3 regions of the Desulfobacula toluolica Tol2 genome follow, and region 2 is predicted to be linked to each of the others. Evidence: riboswitches for the same ligand, from Rfam matches in the RefSeq annotation. Region 2 holds a riboswitch; each other region holds the start of a gene.
What was found. Region 2 has a riboswitch for cobalamin ahead of TOL2_RS21890 (TonB-dependent receptor). Riboswitches for the same ligand answer to the same signal wherever they lie in the genome.
Positions count from the first base shown of each region.

Region 1 (3,286 bases), 110 kb from region 2:
GGTCCTGTTTTTCATAAACCATTCCCTGGCCTGGAAATGGTCCCCAGTCCTTTTCAATTTTTTCTTTTGCTGCTTTGGGCAAACCGTTGAAATAGGGTTGATATTCATCTGCGCCCATGAAATGCAGCCCACCACCTTTGGACACGATTTCATCCACCGTGGTCCATCTGAATTCTGAAAATGCTTTTTTTTCAAAAACAGCGTTTTTCAGAGCCAAACCCTCAACCGGGCAATCCTTAATATCATATCCGGCCGCACCCAATGCCCTTATAGTTGCCCCCAGGCTTTCAAATGTATCCAGGCCCACGGCCATGCCCACGGTGGATTCCACTCCTTTGCAGGGATTGTTGTGAAGCACGATGGTGATTTTTTTTTCGTGATTGGCCTTTTTTTGGAGAATTCGCCATCGCCGGATACGTTTTACCAGTGATTCCAGGCGTTCCTGTACAGGTTCAAACCGGTATTCGCCTGTTCTTGCGCCTTCCCCGGGGTCTTCCACACAGGCTGCCATGGTGGGTTCTATTACCCCGTTCATTTCCGGCTGGGAAAGGGAATAAATCATGCTGTGGCTTTTAAGGCCTGCCGGGTCTGCCTTCCACTGATCGACAGAGTGAGCATAGGATTTGATAAGCTGTATCACAGGAATGTTCAGGCTGTTTAAAAATTTTCCGTCTTCAGGCCGGGCAAGGAATCTTCCCGCAAGCAGGTTGAGCAAAATATCAGGCCGGATATCACCGGCTTCAAACAGTCTCATCCAGTCATACGGGTTTTTAGACGTGGCATTGCTTTGTTGATCATATGAATCCGGAGCATGGGCCTCGCCCCGGGTAAACACACAAAAGGGTATCAGGTCGTTTGTTTCAAGAATCCTTATCAGGGCGTCTATTTCTTTTGTGTTTTCTTCAATAATCTGGTTGTAAGCGCAGACAATCCCTGCACATCCAAAAGGAATAAAGTCCGCCTTTTTGCTAATATACCAGTTCATATACTCATTTGCAGTTCCAAACCAGGTATTTGCTGAAGGATGATACACGCCGCAGGTGGCAACGGTTTCAGGATCATTGAATGAGACCGGAATGTTGCATAAGGATGCAATAAAAAGCATGGCATTGATAAAATTGTTTTCATGGGGCAAATTAAGGTATTCATGAACCTTAAGGGTTTCTTGTCGGGTAAAACTGGAAAAATCATCCGCCCCTTCTTCACTGAGCAGCATCCGGTGTTCAAAGGATCGGGCTTGATCCAGAACCTGCCGGAATCCGGGCAATGCCTTGGTCACCTCTCCCATGAACACATCCCCGTGGATGGTTTGCCGGCTGTTCAATCCTTCCGGATCTGATCCCTGCCTGAAAAACATGAGATCAATCCCCTGATCTTTCAACCTGGCAGCAGCTTTCTGCCAGAGTTTTTTTGAAAACATATGGGTATAGCAATAAACAATTTTTAACGGTTTTTTTTCCATTCTCACATTCCCTGCCCAAAAATAAAAAATCCCCGAACCGTAAATAATTTACGACCCGAGGATGTCCCTTTTTTATCCAAATAGATCCGATGAAAAACCGGCATTGCCGTACACGGTTTTCCTATGTTTTACCAGGCAGGTATTCTGACTTTCGGATCATCCTCATGCTGCGCCTTCCCATTATATCAACAGTGGCATATTGCAGCATTTGTCCCCGATTACAGCGGCGGGCCCGTTTTCGAATTACACGAAATTCCCTATTAAGCCGATGGCACCAGATAAAATTTACTCTGTGCTACAAGACAAATAAGAAAAAGTCAAGCATAATTTCAGTATAAACAGCGTCGTTTGTTTTATCCATTCACCAAGCTTTTAATATATTGACAACAATTGATAATACTCGAAAAAAGCCGGATGAACATAATGATTCAAAATAAATGAATGCTTTGTTTGATTAAAAAAAACAATTTTTAAATTTTATTTGACTTCATCTTTTTTTTCTTTTAAGTATTTTTACAATTTTCAGGTGCCCGACATGGGATAATATGGGAACCCTGTTTGAATCAGGGACGGGCCCGCCGCTGTAATCGGAGACGAACGCTGTAAAGAAACCACTGGCTGTTTTATGCCGGGAAGGAACAGCTACTAGGATGAACCGAAAGTCAGAAGACCTGCCTGGAAATAGGAAATGTCACTCCTCGTGGACAAAGGGATGGCACATGTGAATCTGTGGAAAAAATCAGGGACTCCCAGATCGTTTATTAATAAAATGATCCGGGGATTTTTGTTTGTAAAACACCCCGGTAAAACCGGGCGTTAGCCTATAAAGAGACCGTCCAGGTTAGACAAAGGGATGATACACTCAATTTTTTTGAGCTTTTTTTATCCCACCTCACTTTTTATGATGACGCTTGTTTTATGGAGGGGAAAATGTACAAACGAATACCCACACTCATGATCGTCTTGACCCTTATTGTTCCTGGCCTTTGTTTGGTCAACCCGGCAATTGCCGGTGAAAAACCTGCAAAATTGGATGAAATGGTGGTCACCGGCACCAGAAGTGAAGAAAAAATTCAAAACTTACCGGTTAAAATAGAATTAATTGATGCCCGTGAAATTGAACTGACCACTGGTGAAACCATTACCGAACAACTAAAGAAAAATTCATCCATCGGGGTGATTGAATACCCCGGTGCGTTAGCCGGGATCGGTATTCGCGGATTCAGACCTGAATTTTCAGGAATCACGAAACACTCATTGATTCTGATTGACGGCCGGCCCGCCGGTGCCACCAACCTATCCACAATTTTAAGTGACAATATTGAACGAATTGAGGTGCTTAAAGGTCCAGCCTCCTCGTTGTACGGTGGTGAAGCCATGGGCGGTGTTGTTAACGTGATTACCAAAAAAAATACGGGTGAACTGACGGGAATGGTGGAATTGGGATATGGCTCCTTTGATACCAATTTTCAAAAAGCCGCTTTGGGCGGCAGTTTGAACGATATTTTCGATTTTGATCTATCAGCCCGAAGATATGACCAGCAGGATGATTTAAAAATGGGAAACGGAGACAAACGCGCCAATACAGAATATATGACCCAAAATGCCGATGTAAGACTGGGGGCAAATCTTGGAGGAAATTGGCGGGTTGACATGGGGCTGGATGCTTATCAAGGACGTGATATTAAAACCCCTGGCGATATTTTTAAGGGTGATATCGAGTCCGGTCACAAGGATATAGACCGCCACGGATTTGACGTGACTGCTGAAGGCCAAATTACTGCCAGTCACCGCCTGGGTATCACAGGATACAAAACACGGGAA
Region 1 covers NC_018645.1:4,967,213-4,970,498, reverse strand. The annotation lists gene TOL2_RS22230 (cobaltochelatase subunit CobN) at 1-1,462, opposite strand, end outside; cobalamin riboswitch at 1,580-1,756, opposite strand; cobalamin riboswitch at 1,970-2,155, shown strand; gene TOL2_RS22225 (TonB-dependent receptor plug domain-containing protein) at 2,393-3,286, shown strand, end outside.
Region 1: another riboswitch for cobalamin. It lies ahead of TOL2_RS22230 (cobaltochelatase subunit CobN); the one in region 2 lies ahead of TOL2_RS21890 (TonB-dependent receptor).

Region 2 (3,286 bases):
TCCCGGAACGCTTCGTTGATGGCATCCTTTAAAATTCTTGTGCCGTCTTTTACCGGAACCACGGTGGCACCTAACTGCTCCATCCAGAACACATTGGGACGCTGGCGCAACACATCCACTTCCCCCATGTAGATGGTGCAGTCAAATCCGAACTTTGCCGCCATTGTGGCAGTTGCCACCCCGTGCTGTCCTGCCCCTGTTTCCGCAATCACCCGTTTTTTTCCCATGCGTTTGACCAGCAGCCCCTGACCCATTACATTGTTGGCTTTGTGGGCGCCTGTGTGATTGAGGTCTTCTCGCTTGATATATATTTTTGCACCGCCAAATTCCCGGGTAAGGTTGTCAGCAAAGGTCAAAGGGGTGGGACGGCAGGAGTAAGATCCCATCAAGGTTTCATACTCTTTCCAAAAAGACGGATCTTTTTTTATTTTTTCAAACTCAATTTCCAGTTCATCAAACGTGGCAACCAGAATCTCAGGCAAAAATGCCCCGCCATGGTTACCGTAATATCCCCTGTTTTTCATGTTATTTGCTCCTGCTCATGGTTTATACGAAAGAACATTTAACCTGCTGAAATTAAATATTTTTCATTGTTTATTGTGGCAGAGTGATCTGCCATGGCCGTTATATGTAAACCATTGGTTTCAATGGCCGGATATGATCCGGTTTTTTGATTGTTTATGTCATCTTAAGGCTCATGGTCTGGGAAAATGCAAATTTATCCGTTCTGCAGTACAAACGTGAAAATATAGCTCCGGGTGCTTCCGGGAAATTCAAAGTCCGTTCCACTTCAAGAACAGGATCGGAAGGATTCAGGTTAAGTGCTGTTGACTTGTTTTCAGGCAGAAAAGATATTTTAAAGGTTTGCCTGCCTGTTTCCGGCTTCAGATAATACTGATCCGACACCACCCCGGAAAGGGATCTGTTTTCAAGATCCACAGTTTCCAGGCCCCTGAACAATACTGGATGAAGATAGATATCCTCCAATAATACAGGATCTGCCTTAACACAGGTTAGGCGCGATAAAAAAAAAGCGGGTTTTCCTTCAAAAGGATTGGTTTTATCATCAGTAACATTCACGGCAGCCAGAGGAGCCAGAAGTTTTGATTCAGTCTTGATCCCTTTTGTTTCAAACGCCTGGGACGTGCCTGCAAGACAAAACAGGTCCACCTGGTTGCCGGGTTGCTTCACAAAAGTTCCAGCCCCTCTTTTGCGTTCCACAAGGCCTTTTTTGACAAGTGTATCCATGGCCTGGCGCACTGTTGGACGGCCAATGCCGTACTGCTTTGCCATCCCGTTTTCAGACGGGATAAGATCTCCGGGCATGTATGTTCCGCATCGGATCTGTTCTGTCAGGATATCTGCCAGCTGATGGTATAAGGGAAGAGGTGACTTGTGATTGAGCATTATTAACCCCGTAATAATTATTGGAAGAATAGCAAAAGATAAAAAATATCTGTAAAGTTGTCAAGACATTTTAACAAGTATTTGATTTTAAGCATTCAAAAATGTTGTTTTTTCAAAATCATTTTTATTTTGAAACGCTTGATGAAGGTGTGAGGTAATATGAATTAGTTAAAATAAATTTACCTTGACTTTTTTACTGTCTGTCAATAGGAATACCTGTGTTTTGGTGCTTTAATGCTTAATAGGGAACTCCTGTGAAATTCAGGGACGGGCCCGCCGCTGTAACCCCGCCTCTTTTAAAATAAAGGGGAACTTTTTTGGCTGGAAAATGTCACTGTTTTGTTTGAACAAAATGGGAAGGCTGGCAAAAAAGAAAGGAAGTCAGAAGACCTGCCGAAACCTGATTGATAATCTGCTTTATGGACAGAAGTGGATTAAATGATTTTGAGGATAAAAAAAGGGACTTCCCGGATCAAACATTTGGAGTGATTCGGGATTTTTGTTTGCCCTGTTTCAAGCATATCAAAAACACTTTTGCCTGACGATCAGGAAAATTCCGAATCAATTATGGATTGTTTAATTATAATTGTGAAAGGAATTTAAATGAAACGCTGTCTTGTTGGTTTGATCTTTTTAGCTGTTTTTCTGCCTGCTTATGTAATGGCCCTGGAAATAAAAGAACCTGTTCATAAAATGGATGAATTGGTTGTCACCTCCACCAATAAAATAAATGCAATTAATACGCCTGCCAGTCTTTCCATTATCACTGGAACGGAATTGGAAGAAATGGGGGCGAAAAATGTTATCGAAGCCCTGGGTAAAATTCCAGGTGTTGTTGACAGTAGTGCAAAGCGCGGTACAGTTGTGATTCGCGGCAACAAAAGCGCAATGGCAGGGGGGCCTGTTATCCTGATTGACGGTATCCCGCAAAAAATCGGGGATTCCAGGTATAGTGAATTTGACTTTATTCCCGTAGCACAAATTGAGCGCATTGAAGTGCTGCGCTCCGCCGGGATTGCATACGGGCCTGGTGCGGCTCGTGGGGTCATCAATATTATTACCAAAAAAGCAAAGCAAGAAGGCATTCATGGTGATGTCTCTGCCTCATACGGTTCATGGGATACCCATGATGAAACCGCATCCCTCCATGGCAGGCAAAACCAGTATGATTACATGTTAAATATTGGAAACCATCACACTGATGGGTATGAGCAGGAAGAAGAAAACAGGTTATCGGTTCTTGCCAGGCTTGGGTATAATTTGTCTGATCAGACCCGCATTGGCATATGGGTTAATCATATGGACTATGATATAGATACGGCGTATGGGTTTTTAAAGTACCAATGGCAATTGGAAAATTACCGCAGGGACATCCATTTTCCGAAAAGTGAAACAGATTCAGATTTGATCTGGCATACTGAAAAAGAGCAGCAAAATTCAATCATTGCCCTTGAACTGTCTCATAAAGATGAGAAAAAATTTATCGATTCCACACTTTCCTGGACAGGTTATGATGAAATAGACAAGAGCCTTGCTTATCTTTTTGATAAACCCTCAAGCGTATATCACAATGATTCTGAACAAGATACTTATACGGTCTCAATTTCGGGTGGATATCATTTTAAGTTTGGTGCCATAAGCTATACACCCTCAATTGGATTGAATTATGAAAGCATTGATAATGATGTAAGCCGGATATATCCGTTTGATCCGGGTAAAAACACGGATGCATACAATTTTGATCTCCAGGAGAAAACCTATGGTATCTTCTGGGATAATGACTTTCTTTTTCAAGAAAAATGGGGATTTAAAACAGGAGGACGACTGGACAGGACCGAAGTTAAACTGCAAGACAAGGTGCCAAATATTGCAGATGAGG
Region 2 covers NC_018645.1:4,855,090-4,858,375, reverse strand. The annotation lists gene trpB (tryptophan synthase subunit beta) at 1-524, opposite strand, end outside; gene TOL2_RS21895 (GntR family transcriptional regulator) at 679-1,407, opposite strand; cobalamin riboswitch at 1,615-1,819, shown strand; gene TOL2_RS21890 (TonB-dependent receptor) at 2,011-3,286, shown strand, end outside.

Region 3 (3,286 bases), 280 kb from region 2:
AGGGCAATCTTTTTTGAAATATCTTTTTTTGAAAGAGACAAAACAGGTGCCTGATCAATATCAATATATCCGGTATCAGGTTTTAAAAAACCTGATATCAAATCCAGAAGAGTGGTCTTTCCACTGCCGTTAGGGCCGAGAATAGAATAAAAACTTCCCGACACAAAAGAACAGCTTATGTTTTTGATGATCCGGTCACGGTCATAGGCAAAGCACAGGTCGTTTAGTGTTAACTTCATACGTCGCCTATTTAAACCTGTTCTTTTTAAAAATCCAGCAAAAAACAGGACCGCCTGTCAGGGCTGTCAAAACGCCAATGGGTATTTCATGGGGAAGGACTGCCCGGGTAATTGTATCGGCCAGCAACAATAAAAAGGCCCCTGCCAGCATGGATAAGGGAATAAGTTTCCGGTTGTCAGGCCCTGTGATAAACCTGACCGTATGCGGAACCAGCAAACCCACAAACCCTATAATACCTGAAACAGAAACACAGATGGCCGCCAGCATTGAACCGGTTATCAACAAGATTAAAGTCGTTTTTTTCAAATCAACACCAAGGCTTGTGGCGGATTTGGCCCCAAGTGCGACCAGGTTCAGATCACGGGCAAAAAATATTGAAACAAACAGACCAATCAACAGAAAAATCACAACAACAACAAAATCAAACCAGGTTTTGGAAGCAAAACTTCCCATAAGCCAGAAAATAATGACCGAGACCTGTTCATTGGCAATAAATTTTAAAAAACTGATACCGGCAGAAAGTATTGCAGCGACAATAATTCCGGATAAAATCAAATTGTTGGAGGATAGCCCGGCCATGGGGTTTTTTGATGAATAAGATAAAAAGATGACCACAAACAAAGTAACACAAGCACCTGTAAAGGCAAAAGCCGGAACGGAAACAAAGGCTGCACTTAAGTTTAATAATATGGCAATACTTGCACCAAATGCTGCACCAGCTGATACGCCAAGGGTATAGGGATCGGCCAGGGGATTTAGCAATATGCCCTGAAACAAACTCCCGGATACGGCAAGTGCCGCCCCGACAGCGGTACAGGTCAGTATTCTTGGAAGCCGCACATCAAACAGAACAGCCAGATAGGTTTCACTGGCATTTCCCATGATTTGATGACCGGTCAATTTTCCATAAAGAATGCTGATAATATCAACTATTGGAATCCTGATATATCCCATGGAAAGCGAAACAAGGGTCATTAAAATAAGAAAAAGGGAGAAAAGGACCACCAGATATCCTATTCTCCCCTTTGATATGGCAACCGGTATACTCAAATTTTTGCCATAATCTACAGGCCTGCACCTGAAGCTTTTGCAGCATCTTTTATACAAGACACAAAAAGATTTGCGAATTGATTATTAAATTCGGCACTAAAGTTTTGTTCTACTTGGTTAAGGTCGTTCCGGTAATGTTCAAATTGTTCCATATGAAACAGATGGGCGGATTGAGCTGCTTCCGGCGAGACTGTGATAAAATTTGCAACAATAGTAGATTTGGCTTGGAGGGTTGAGCATAGAATCAGGCCCAGAAAGAGAATCAGTACAATAAATTCAAATTTTTTCATAACACTTCCTCTGTTATTATCAATACTAATAACACGAAACTGGGCATAACAAAAAAACCCATATCAGAAACTGTCTGATATGGGAACCGTTTTTATCCTCATTTTCTTGATCTGCCCAAGTCCTCGCAAGCAACACGACCAAAGGTTTTCAGGCAGGCTTTCTGACTTCCGGATCAATTGAGTCGTCACCCCTTCCCGTTAACTCCAACTTATTGAACAGTGGCAATAGTGACGTTCATCCCCGATTACAGCGGCGGGTCCGCTCCTGATTTTCACAGGATTTCCTTTTGACTGCACCTAAGCAGCACCTGAAACCTTTGATAAAATAGATGGATTCTACAACGGTGTCAAGAAAAACTTCATATCTTTATCAATTTTTTCAAATACATATAAAAACTCCAGGGTTCTTTTTTTCCGTCAAGGTTAAAATAAAAAAACAACGGCGGGTTTGTATGATGGTTCAAATGACGTTATCATGCCTATTTGATGCAATCATCTGCAAACAAAGACGTGACGGCAAATTTTTCAACATCAACAAGTCCTAAGTCGGTTATTTTCAGCTTTGGAACCGGTGACAGACATAAAAATGATAAAATCATAAACAATGACGGGTGGTCACTTCCCAATATTTTCACCTTTTGTTTTAAAATTTTCAAATCAGCAGCTGTTTTCTCAAAACTATTATTGGACAGCAAACCTGCAACAGGTAAAGGCAAATCAGCGACCACCTGATTATTATCAACAACAACCAGTCCTCCCTGCATTTTTTTTATCCTTTGAAAAGCTGCAAACATATCCACATCATTGGTTCCGGCTATCACAATATTATGGGCGTCATGAGCAACCGTTGACCCGATTGCCCCTCGCTTGAGTCCAAGCCCCCTGACAAAGGCTTTTCCTATACGGCCCGTAGCATTGTGTCTTTCTATGACAACGATTTTGAGAATATCACGGCTGATATCGGATTCAATATAATTGTTTTTAATCCTGGCAGTGGCAATAAATTTATCCGTTACAATCTGACCTTGCAGGATATCAATGACAAGGATCTTGCTGCCTGCCGCAGGAATTTTGAAATCTGCCCGGCTCAGTTCGCCAGGATTCATTGTCCCCCTTAACTTGGGGATTTTATGAAGAGGGCGGCAAATCAATGACTGATTTTTCAGAACAGGCACACCTTTTTTATATACAGCCTCGATTTTCACCTGTTTATAATCAGAGAGCAAAACAAAATCCGCCCAAAAGCGGGGTTTTATTGCCCCTATATTCTTTAGCCCATAGTGATTTGCAGTGTTGATGGTGGCAACCTGATAAGCGGTTATGGGAGCCATTCCCAAAGAGATAGATTTTCTCAGTGAATGATCAATATGCCCTTCTTCCAGCAGGTCATCAGGATGTTTATCATCCGTGGCAAAGGAAAAGTGCCATGAATTTTCTTTTGTTACAATGCCGATCAAATCTTCCAGGTTTCTTTCCGAAGTACCTTCCCGGATTAAAATGTGCATGCCCTTTTGAAGTTTTTCCTTGGCTTCTTTAGCAGATGTTGATTCATGGTCGCTGTCAATTCTGGAAAATATATACGCATTCAAATCTTTTGCGCTGATACCCGGAGCATGCCCGTCTATTTTTTTCCATTTGGCTGCGGCAATGCGTTGATGGACTTCTTCATCACCATTAATGACCGCAGGATAATTCATCATTTCACC
Region 3 covers NC_018645.1:5,136,491-5,139,776, reverse strand. The annotation lists gene TOL2_RS22980 (ABC transporter ATP-binding protein) at 1-239, opposite strand, end outside; gene TOL2_RS22975 (FecCD family ABC transporter permease) at 247-1,290, opposite strand; gene TOL2_RS22970 (hypothetical protein) at 1,305-1,580, opposite strand; cobalamin riboswitch at 1,715-1,907, opposite strand; gene ade (adenine deaminase) at 2,060-3,286, opposite strand, start outside.
Region 3: another riboswitch for cobalamin. It lies ahead of TOL2_RS22970 (hypothetical protein); the one in region 2 lies ahead of TOL2_RS21890 (TonB-dependent receptor).